DNA from 2 places in the Arthrobacter sp. TmtSoilC51 genome. Region 2 is predicted to be linked to the other one. Evidence: riboswitches for the same ligand, from Rfam matches in the RefSeq annotation. Region 2 holds a riboswitch; the other holds the start of a gene.
What was found. Region 2 has a riboswitch for thiamine pyrophosphate ahead of thiC (phosphomethylpyrimidine synthase ThiC). Riboswitches for the same ligand answer to the same signal wherever they lie in the genome.
Positions count from the first base shown of each region.

Region 1 (4,566 bases), 370 kb from region 2:
CCTCGCCGATGTGGTTCGCCACGAGTGCTGCTTCCACGGTGTCCATAGCCAGGCGCTCAAGCCGCCCTGCCAGTTGGTCGGAGGACGCCATGATCTCAGGCAGGGATGGCAGTGCTTCCCGCGCCCACGCCGGTATTGGGTGGCCGTTGCTGAGAGCCTCGCAGATCACCAGGACAAAGCGGTCGATGAGGCGACGCAAAGGGGCAGTGGTGTGCGCATAAGGTGCGCCGATGGCTGACTGGATGACATTGGGGGGAAGTTCGCCATCGAAAGGCGTGTATCCAGCACCGCGGAAGAGCGTGCCTGCGGAGTGGAGGATGGCTAGCTGTTTGGGATCCGAAGCGTCCAGGGTCCGGAGGTACTCGCCGTAGGTAATCTCGCCGTCCCATGGTTTCCCAAGAGCCTTTGTCTGGCGTTTGAAGTGGAGCAGCGAGCGTTCATCGGGCGCGGGCATGGTGCGCAGAATGCCCACTTTTCCGTCGAGCATCAATTGGGCCGCTGCCATACCGGTCATGAGGGATATCTGCGCGTTCCAATCCTCCACAGGTAAGGAGGGTGCGGCGACAATCCTGTAGCCTCCGCCACCGGTTGCCTGCACAATCTCCTGCTCGGGCATGTTCAGGTTTGCGCCACCGCGCAGGCGTTCCAGTTCCACCCGCTTCAGGCCAACCTCCTTGAGGAGCCCAAGGACCGGTGGGGCTGTGCCGGCATCGATCTGCTCCTGGGCACCTCTGTAACTCAGCTTGGCGCGGCTACGGACAGTTCCGCGGGACACGGACATGGCGGATACTTCGGCATTGTGGTCCAGCTCGAAGTCCCACACGAAGGCGCTGCAGTCCTGATCAGCCAACAGGCTGCCGGCGTTCTCGCTGATAACTTCCGGATGCAGCGGGATCCTCCCGTCAGGAGCGTAGAACGTTTGCCCCCGGTGCCGGGTTTCTGCATCCAACGCCCCGCCTGGAGCAACAAAGGATGGCACGTCGGCGATTGCATAGAGGACTCTGTAACCGTCACCGGCACGTTCAATGAACACCGCCTGGTCCAGGTCAGTGGACGTGGCTGGATCAATGGTCACGAACGGAATGTCCCGGAGGTCACGTTCCGGCAGTGTATGGTTTTCTACCGCCTTCCGGGCTTCCGCTACGGCCTCGGCCGGGTATTCACCAGGGAGCTCCAGCTCGGTCCGGAGGGCAGCAAATGCCTCGGCGAGCTGGTCCGACGAGTCGTCGACGTTGGGCGAAATCCGATGATGTGACACGAAAATCAGGTTAGCCCGAAATCGCTGGATAGTCTTGGACCATGAGCACTTCCCCGGACGACAATGCTCGCGTCCAGCGCCTCGCCTCCGAGCTGCTGGGAGCCATGGCCTATGGCGAGCTCTCGGCGTTTGGCCGGCTGTCTTTCGACTCCCGGTACGCTCCCACCCTGCATGACAGGGCAGTGCTGGCAAAGATCGCAGTTGGCGCATACGGAAACTTTGCCTTGATCAGCACGCGGTTATCGGAGATGGGACTCGATGCCGAGGATGCCATGCTTCCGTTCCAGCGCTCCTTTGACCACTTCCACGAGCGAACAAAGCCAGCGGACTGGTTTGAATCAGTCATGAAGGCCTATGTGATCGACACAGTGTCGTCGGACTTCTACCGGATGGTGGCTTCGTTCCTTGACGCCGGGACGCAACTCTTTGTCCAGAAGGTTGCCTCCGCCGACCAAGCCACGGAAGTACTCCGCGTCCTCCTGCGCCGGGCGCTGGCTGATGACCCGCGCCTCGCGTCGCGACTCGCTTTGTGGGGCCGGCGCCTCGTCGGAGAAGCGCTGACCCAAGCCCAACGTGTCGGCCTGGAACATCCTCACTTGGGCCCAATGCTCAAGGGCGAAGGGGATTCGCGGGCGGCAGTCAAGGCGCTCACCGCCGAGCTTGCCGAACGGCACGGACGGCGGATGTCCGGGCTCGGGCTCACGGCTTAGGCATATTTCGCTTTCGCGCCGCGGCCAACCGGGTGCCGATACCTAAGCGGCGTCGAGCGCTTCCAGCAGCGTCTTGGCCGCCGCCGTCGGGTCCTGCGCCTCGGTGATGGCCCGCACGACGACGATCCGGCTCGCTCCCGCGGCAACCACCTGTTCAACGTTGGTGAGGTCGATGCCGCCGATAGCGAACCAGGGGAGGAGCACGCCACCCACAGTCTCCTCGTCTGCGCGCTTTACGGCTTCCGCGGCATATGTGACCAGATCCAGCCCGACTGCTTCGCGGCCTGGCTTCGTGGGTGTCGCCCATACTGGACCAACGCAGAAATAATCCAGCCCACTGCGGCCCGGGGAGGCCTCTATGGCCGCGTCAACCTGGTCCGGTGTGTGGGTGGACAGGCCGATGACGGTCTGGTCGTGGAGGAGGTGCCGTGCTGCGCGTAATGGGATGTCTTTTTGGCCGATATGGAACACAGGAGCCCCGGAAATACTGGCAACATCGGCACGGTCGTTGACGGCCCACAGCCTTCCGTGCCGGCGGGCAACGTTGTGCAGGACCTCCAGGACCTCCAGCTCCTCGGCGGCCTCGAGCGTCTTGTCGCGAAGCTGGATGATGTCGACGCCGCCCTCAAACGCGGCGTCGACGAAGTCTTCAAAATCGCCCTGCCGCTTGCGGGCATCGGTGCACAAATAGAGACGGGCAGTGGTGTGGACATCATGCTGGGTCATGGAAACCAGAGTAGTTCCTCTAAACTGGGCACGTACTGCGGGAGCCGTGACAGCGTCATATGACCGTCCGGCTGAGAGGGCTTCAGCGCCGACCGCTTGACCTGATCCGGCTAATACCGGCGTAGGGAAGGAAACGCATGGCAGAATCCGGCCAAAACCCTCTGCAGGCGGATGTTGCGGTCATCGGTGGCGGCATCATTGGCCTTGGCATCGCCCACGAAGCCCGCCGACACGGCCGCTCGGTGGTCCTTATTGATCCCGCACCGGCAGCGGGCGCGACGTTCGCCGCTGCCGGGATGCTCGCTCCTGTGAGTGAACTTCACTACCAGGAGGAAGACCTCCTGGAACTCATGCTGGAGTCCTCTCATTTGTGGCCGGCTTTTGTCCGGAGCCTGCCCGGCGACGAATCAGCCACCGGATACCGCACGACGTCGACAATCGCCGTTGGCGCCGATGCTGCCGACCGCCGCGCGCTGGCAGACCTCCGCACAGTCCAGCAGGCCGCAGGGCTTCAGGTAGAGCCTTTGTCCTTGCGGCAAGCGCGCGAGCGTGAGCCCCTGCTCAGCCCACAGATTTCCAGCGCCTTCGACATCCCGGCGGACCATCAAGTGGACCCACGGATGCTTGCACGATGCCTCATGGAAGGGCTGGCAGGCCACAGTCGAAGTGACGCAACGTGGGTTTCCGGAGCGGAGGACGGTTTCGCGCTGCCGTTCCCAGCGTCCCGTTTGCTGTGGGACGGGGACCGCGTCTGCGGAGTCGAGCTCGATCCGGGCGCCGGATCCGGCGACGGGCGCGTCGTTTTGGCGTCAGAGACCGTGGTCGCCTGCGGGCTGGATGCGGCAAGGCTAGGCAATCTCCCCGAGGGTCTCAGCCTGCCCGTGCGGCCGGTCTATGGCGACATCCTCAGGCTGCGCGTTCCCGAACACCTCCAGCCGCTCCTCACATCCACCATCCGGGGCATGGTGCGCGGAGTGCCGGTGTACATCGTCCCCCGGGCCGACGGAACGGTGGTGATTGGAGCTACCCAGCGCGAGGACGGACTATCCGCGTCCACCAACGCAGTGTCCGCCGGAGGCGTCTATCAACTCCTGCGTGATGCCCAAGTGTTGGTTCCTGCCGTGGCGGAGCTGGAACTGTTGGAAGCCACAGCCCGCGCACGGCCCGGCACTCCGGACAACGCACCGCTCCTTGGACGCGTCGCTGGACCCAGCGGCAACATCGAGGGTTTGGTGATCGCAACCGGCTTCTTCCGCCATGGCGTTCTATTGACGCCCATCGCCGCAAAGATCGTGGGCGGGCTGATAACCGGTTCCTCCGATCCACGCTGGTCAATCTTCCGGCCCGACCGCTTTGCGGCGAACGCAGGCCAACGGACTCCAACCCCCGCAGCTGCACAATCTCCCACCAAGGAAACAGTATGAATATCAAACTCAACGGCTCCGATCATGCCGTGGCGGACGATGCATCCGTCAGCACGCTCGTCAGCGCCATTACAGGCCGCACCCTGGACCACCGCGGACAGGCAGCCGACGGCGGCAAGCTGGGTGTCGCCGTCGCACGTAATTCGGAGGTTGTGCCGCGCAGCCAATGGGCCGCGACGGCGCTCGCCGATGGAGACGAACTCGAACTCGTAACAGCAGTCCAGGGAGGCTGAAGACATGACAGCAGCAAAAACTGACATTCGCACAGACGGCTTGGTGATCGACGGCGTCGAAATCGGCTCCCGCCTGATCATGGGTACAGGTGGTGCGCCGAGCCTGGACGGCTTGGGAGCAGCTCTTCTGGCCTCAGGAACGGAACTGACAACTGTGGCAATGCGCCGGTACTCGCCAGCCGAGACAGGGTCGTTGTTCCAGCTCCTGGTGGACC
Region 1 covers NZ_AP035877.1:3,617,985-3,622,550, reverse strand. The annotation lists gene ACZ5G6_RS16490 (RNB domain-containing ribonuclease) at 1-1,258, opposite strand, end outside; gene ACZ5G6_RS16485 (ferritin-like fold-containing protein) at 1,300-1,968, shown strand; gene thiE (thiamine phosphate synthase) at 2,011-2,694, opposite strand; TPP riboswitch at 2,722-2,839, shown strand; gene ACZ5G6_RS16475 (FAD-dependent oxidoreductase) at 2,832-4,118, shown strand; gene thiS (sulfur carrier protein ThiS) at 4,115-4,351, shown strand; gene ACZ5G6_RS16465 (thiazole synthase) at 4,356-4,566, shown strand, end outside.
Region 1: it holds a riboswitch for thiamine pyrophosphate, as region 2 does, so the genes downstream of both, ACZ5G6_RS16475 (FAD-dependent oxidoreductase) here and thiC (phosphomethylpyrimidine synthase ThiC) in region 2, are expected to answer to the same signal.

Region 2 (4,566 bases):
AGAACGCTTCACTCACCAGATGGTCGGCGCTGCCCACAAACGCGCGGGGTTCATATTCGGCGGCCGTGGCGATAGTGGCCGCCAGGGACGGCTGGTCCTGGAAAAGGATGGCCGTATGGAAAAGTCCCGCTTCGCCGCGACCCGGAATCTGCAGTCCGGCGGCGGGTGCGAGGTGAACCACCGGCTTCCCCAGCCGCCCCAGGTAAAGTCCGCCATCCTGCTCGGCAACTACCTCAAGGCCCAGGGCCCTTTGGTAGTAGTCGCTCATGAGCTTCATGTCGCCAACCTTGAGCATGACGGTGCCCATGGTGAGTTCGGCAGGAAGGAGGTCCTGGCTTGATGCTGTGGTCATGTGAAGCTCCCGGTTTATAGGTGGCCGCCCTTCGGCACGTTCTACCTATCTAAATTACTTGAAGCTTCAATTTATTCCTAGCGGACGACGTTTCCTCGCAGGACAACATGATTCAGGCTCCCGACAGTGCCGATCCTCTGGCGAGGATCCTCACGGCAGACCACGACGTCGGCACTGGCACCTTCGCTGATACCCTCAGCTCCCAGCCACTTTCGTGCGCCCCAGCACGCAGCGTCGAGGACAGCGGTTGGCGGCAGGCCGGCGTCGTGCAGTTCCTGCATCTCATCCGCTATACGGCCGTGCTCGATCACGCTGCCGGCATCCGTTCCCGCAAAAATCGTCACGCCGGCTTCAAAAGCCTCCAACACCCGTTCACGGCGTCGTTCCCACAGACGCGTCATGTGGTCGGCGTACCCAGGAAACTTTGGGGCAGCTTGGGCGGCGATCTCCGGAAAAGTCGCAATGTTGACCAACGTAGGAACAATCGGCACGGACTGCTCCACGAGACGGGGAATGTGCCGGGGCAAGAGGCCGGTGGCGTGTTCAATGCAATCAATATCGGCGTCGAGCATGTCGTCAATGGTGTCTTCAGCGAAACAGTGGGCCGTCACCCGGGCACCTTCGTCATGGGCGGCGGCGATGGCATCCCGGACCAGGTCCGCGGGAAAGGAAACTGCAAGGTCACCGGCGTCGCGGTCGATCCAGTCGCCGACGATCTTCACCCACCCGTCTCCGTCACGGGCTTCCTTGCGGACCGTCTCCACAAGCTCGTCCGGCTCGACTTCATGGCCCAAGCCGCGCAAGTACCGGCGGCTGCGTGCGATGTGGCGGCCTGCCCTGATGAGTCGGGGCAGGTCCTGGCGCTGCTGGACCCATCGCGTGTCGCTGGGCGACCCAGCATCGCGGATCAGCAACGTGCCGGCCTTAAGGTCCGCCTGCGCCTGGGCAAGCGTAGTCTGCTCATCTACCGTCCCACCAACGCCAAGTCCAATATGGCAATGGGCGTCAACAAAACCGGGAAGGACCCATCCATCCAGCACGGAATCGGGCGGTGCGGCGGGACGTTGGAAGGTCAGCCTGCCATCGACGGACCACAACCCGTGCCGTTGGTCGTCTCCTGCCACAAGCACAGGTCCGCTGAATTCGATGATGTTCTGCATGGCAAAAAGCCTAGTGGGCCCCGTAGCTTCGGGCTCGACGTTTTCGGATATGACTGGGGTGCAGGCCGCGGGCTGTGGTAGCTTCGTCTACGACCACACGGGGGCCCTTGCAGGGGCTGAGATCGGACTGACGCAGTCTGCGACCGTTGAACCTGTCCGGGTAATGCCGGCGAAGGAAGTGAGTAATCCTTGAGCACCACCGAAACACAGCACAGCCCTGCCCAAAGCCAGGCCAGTACCAGCGAAAATGCGGCGGGAAGCGTCACACAGTCGCTGAAATCCCATTCGCTGGCTTGGCTGGAAGACCCCGCGAATGGCATTCGCGTCCCCGTCACGGAGATCGCGCTTGAACCGTCCCCCAACGGCGAAGCAAACGCTCCGCTGCAGGTGTACCGAACCGCGGGGCCGGGCAGTGATCCCGTAGTGGGCCTGGAGCCCTTCCGGGCCGCATGGATCGAGGGCCGCGGCGACACGGAAGCCTACTCGGGCCGCGAACGGAACCTGCTCGACGACGGCAAGTCGGCTGTCCGCCGCGGCGCAGCGTCGGCAGAGTGGAAGGGCGCTCAGCCGGTGCCCCGCCGCGCCGTCGAGGGCAAGACCGTCACGCAGATGCACTACGCCAAGCAAGGCATCATTACGCCTGAAATGCAGTTCGTGGCGTTGCGTGAGAACTGCGATGTTGAACTCGTCAGGAGTGAAGTCGCCGCAGGCCGGGCCATCATCCCCAACAACATCAACCACCCTGAATCCGAGCCGATGATCATCGGCAAGGCATTCCTGGTCAAGATCAATGCCAACATCGGCAACTCCGCGGTCACGAGCTCCATTGCCGAAGAAGTAGACAAGCTGCAGTGGGCCACGCAATGGGGCGCCGACACCGTCATGGACCTCTCCACCGGAGATGACATCCACACCACCCGTGAGTGGATCATCCGCAACTCCCCGGTGCCCATCGGCACTGTCCCGATCTACCAAGCCCTTGAAAAGGTCAACGGCGAAGCCAACAAGCTCACGTGGGAGATCTTCCGCGACACCGTGATCGAGCAGTGCGAGCAGGGTGTTGACTACATGACCATCCATGCAGGCGTGCTGCTTCGGTATGTGCCGCTGACAGCCAACCGCGTCACCGGCATCGTGTCCCGCGGCGGCTCGATCATGGCGGGTTGGTGCCTGGCGCACCACCAGGAAAACTTCCTCTACACGCACTTCGATGAGCTGTGCGAAATCTTCGCCAAGTACGATGTCGCGTTCTCCCTCGGTGACGGGCTGCGCCCGGGCGCCACGGCGGATGCCAACGATGCTGCCCAGTTCGCCGAGCTGGACACCCTCGCCGAACTGACGCAGCGGGCATGGGAGTTCGACGTCCAGGTGATGGTCGAAGGACCGGGCCACGTACCGTTCCATCTGGTCCGGGAGAACGTGGAGCGCCAACAGGAACTCTGCAAGGGTGCACCGTTCTACACCCTGGGTCCCCTGGTCACCGATGTCGCCCCCGGCTACGACCACATCACTTCAGCCATCGGCGCCACGGAAATCGCCCGCTACGGTACCGCCATGCTCTGCTACGTGACGCCGAAAGAGCACCTCGGACTGCCGAACAAGGACGACGTCAAGACCGGCGTCATCACGTACAAGATCGCGGCGCACGCCGCTGACCTCGCCAAGGGCCACCCTGGAGCGAACGAACGCGACGACGCCCTCTCCAAGGCCCGCTTCGAATTCCGTTGGCGCGACCAGTTCGCACTTTCCCTGGACCCTGTCACTGCAGAGGCATTCCACGACGAAACACTGCCTGCGGAACCGGCGAAGACAGCCCACTTCTGCTCGATGTGCGGACCCAAATTCTGTTCCATGCGCATCAGCCAGGACATCCGCGACGAATACGGATCAGCGGAGTCGCAGGCAGCCATTGCGGAAATGTACAGCGGGATGCGGGAGAAGAGCGAAGAGTTCCTGGCGTCAGGCGGCAAGGTCTACCTGCCGGAGCTGCAGGTTCCCTCCACCCAAGCGGCGGGAGCGTCAGGAAACCTTAACTGACCTCGTCCGGACGACGTCGGCTACAAAGGAGCGGATAATCCGGTCTCCATCAACCGAGTCCTGAGGCCGGTGCCCTCCCGCTGCTACGCGTCGGAGGGCGCCGGTTTCCTGCAGGTACCCGGCAATTTCTTCATACAATGGCTCCCAGCCGCCTGTAAGGACGAGAGTAGGTACGCCAGGGACGATGTGCAGGGGCGCCTCCCACGGGGGCGCCTGAAGCCGGAGGCGACGCGCGGAACGGCGCGCTTCCAGCGTGTCCAGGCCGCTCGCTTCGGCTGAGAATGCGCGCCTGAAGTACTCGCGTTGATAGTCGGCGTCGTTGAGCTGGTCCCGCACCGCAAACAGTGGCTCCATGAGCGAACGATGGTATGCGGTGGCAGGCAGCTCAGCTGTCAAGGACAGACAGGCTGGCTCAACGAGTGTCAGCGAATACACCAGCTCCGGCCGGTCAACCGCTGCGAGCATGGCGGAAATTGCGCCCTGCTCATGCGCCACGATGTGGCCGCCACCTGCATCCTCAAGCGACGCCACCACGATGCCGATGTCAGCAGCGACGTCCGATTTCAAGGGTTCGTCCGTGGGATCAAAGCCGTGCCGGCGGAGGAAAAGCGCGTCATATGACAGAGCCATACCGTGCTGCCTGGGCCATGCCGAGGCGCCAAAACTCCCCAGTCCGTGGACGAAGACTACGCGCTGCTTGTGCATGGATTCACCCTAGTCCAGAGGCCTGACATCCCAGCCAAATGACAGCTGACGCCGTGATGAGCTCCCACAACGCCCGTCAACTGTCAATTGGCTGGGATGGAAATTCGGGTTACTTACCCAGGAATTTCTCGAAGCCCTTGGGGAGGTTCAGCGTGGACGGATCGAAGTCCGCAGCGCCCTGGCCGAACGCCGCTCCGGTAGGAGCCGCCGAGGCCGCGTTGGCCCGCTTGGCCTCGGCGTCGCGCAGTTCCTGGGCCGCCTTCGCGGGGTTACCGGAGCGCGCTTTTTTCTTGGGAGCGTTCTTGCCACCCT
Region 2 covers NZ_AP035877.1:3,252,956-3,257,521, forward strand. The annotation lists gene ACZ5G6_RS14870 (VOC family protein) at 1-352, opposite strand, end outside; gene ACZ5G6_RS14875 (amidohydrolase family protein) at 430-1,512, opposite strand; TPP riboswitch at 1,600-1,707, shown strand; gene thiC (phosphomethylpyrimidine synthase ThiC) at 1,702-3,549, shown strand; gene ACZ5G6_RS14885 (alpha/beta fold hydrolase) at 3,532-4,254, opposite strand; gene ffh (signal recognition particle protein) at 4,364-4,566, opposite strand, start outside.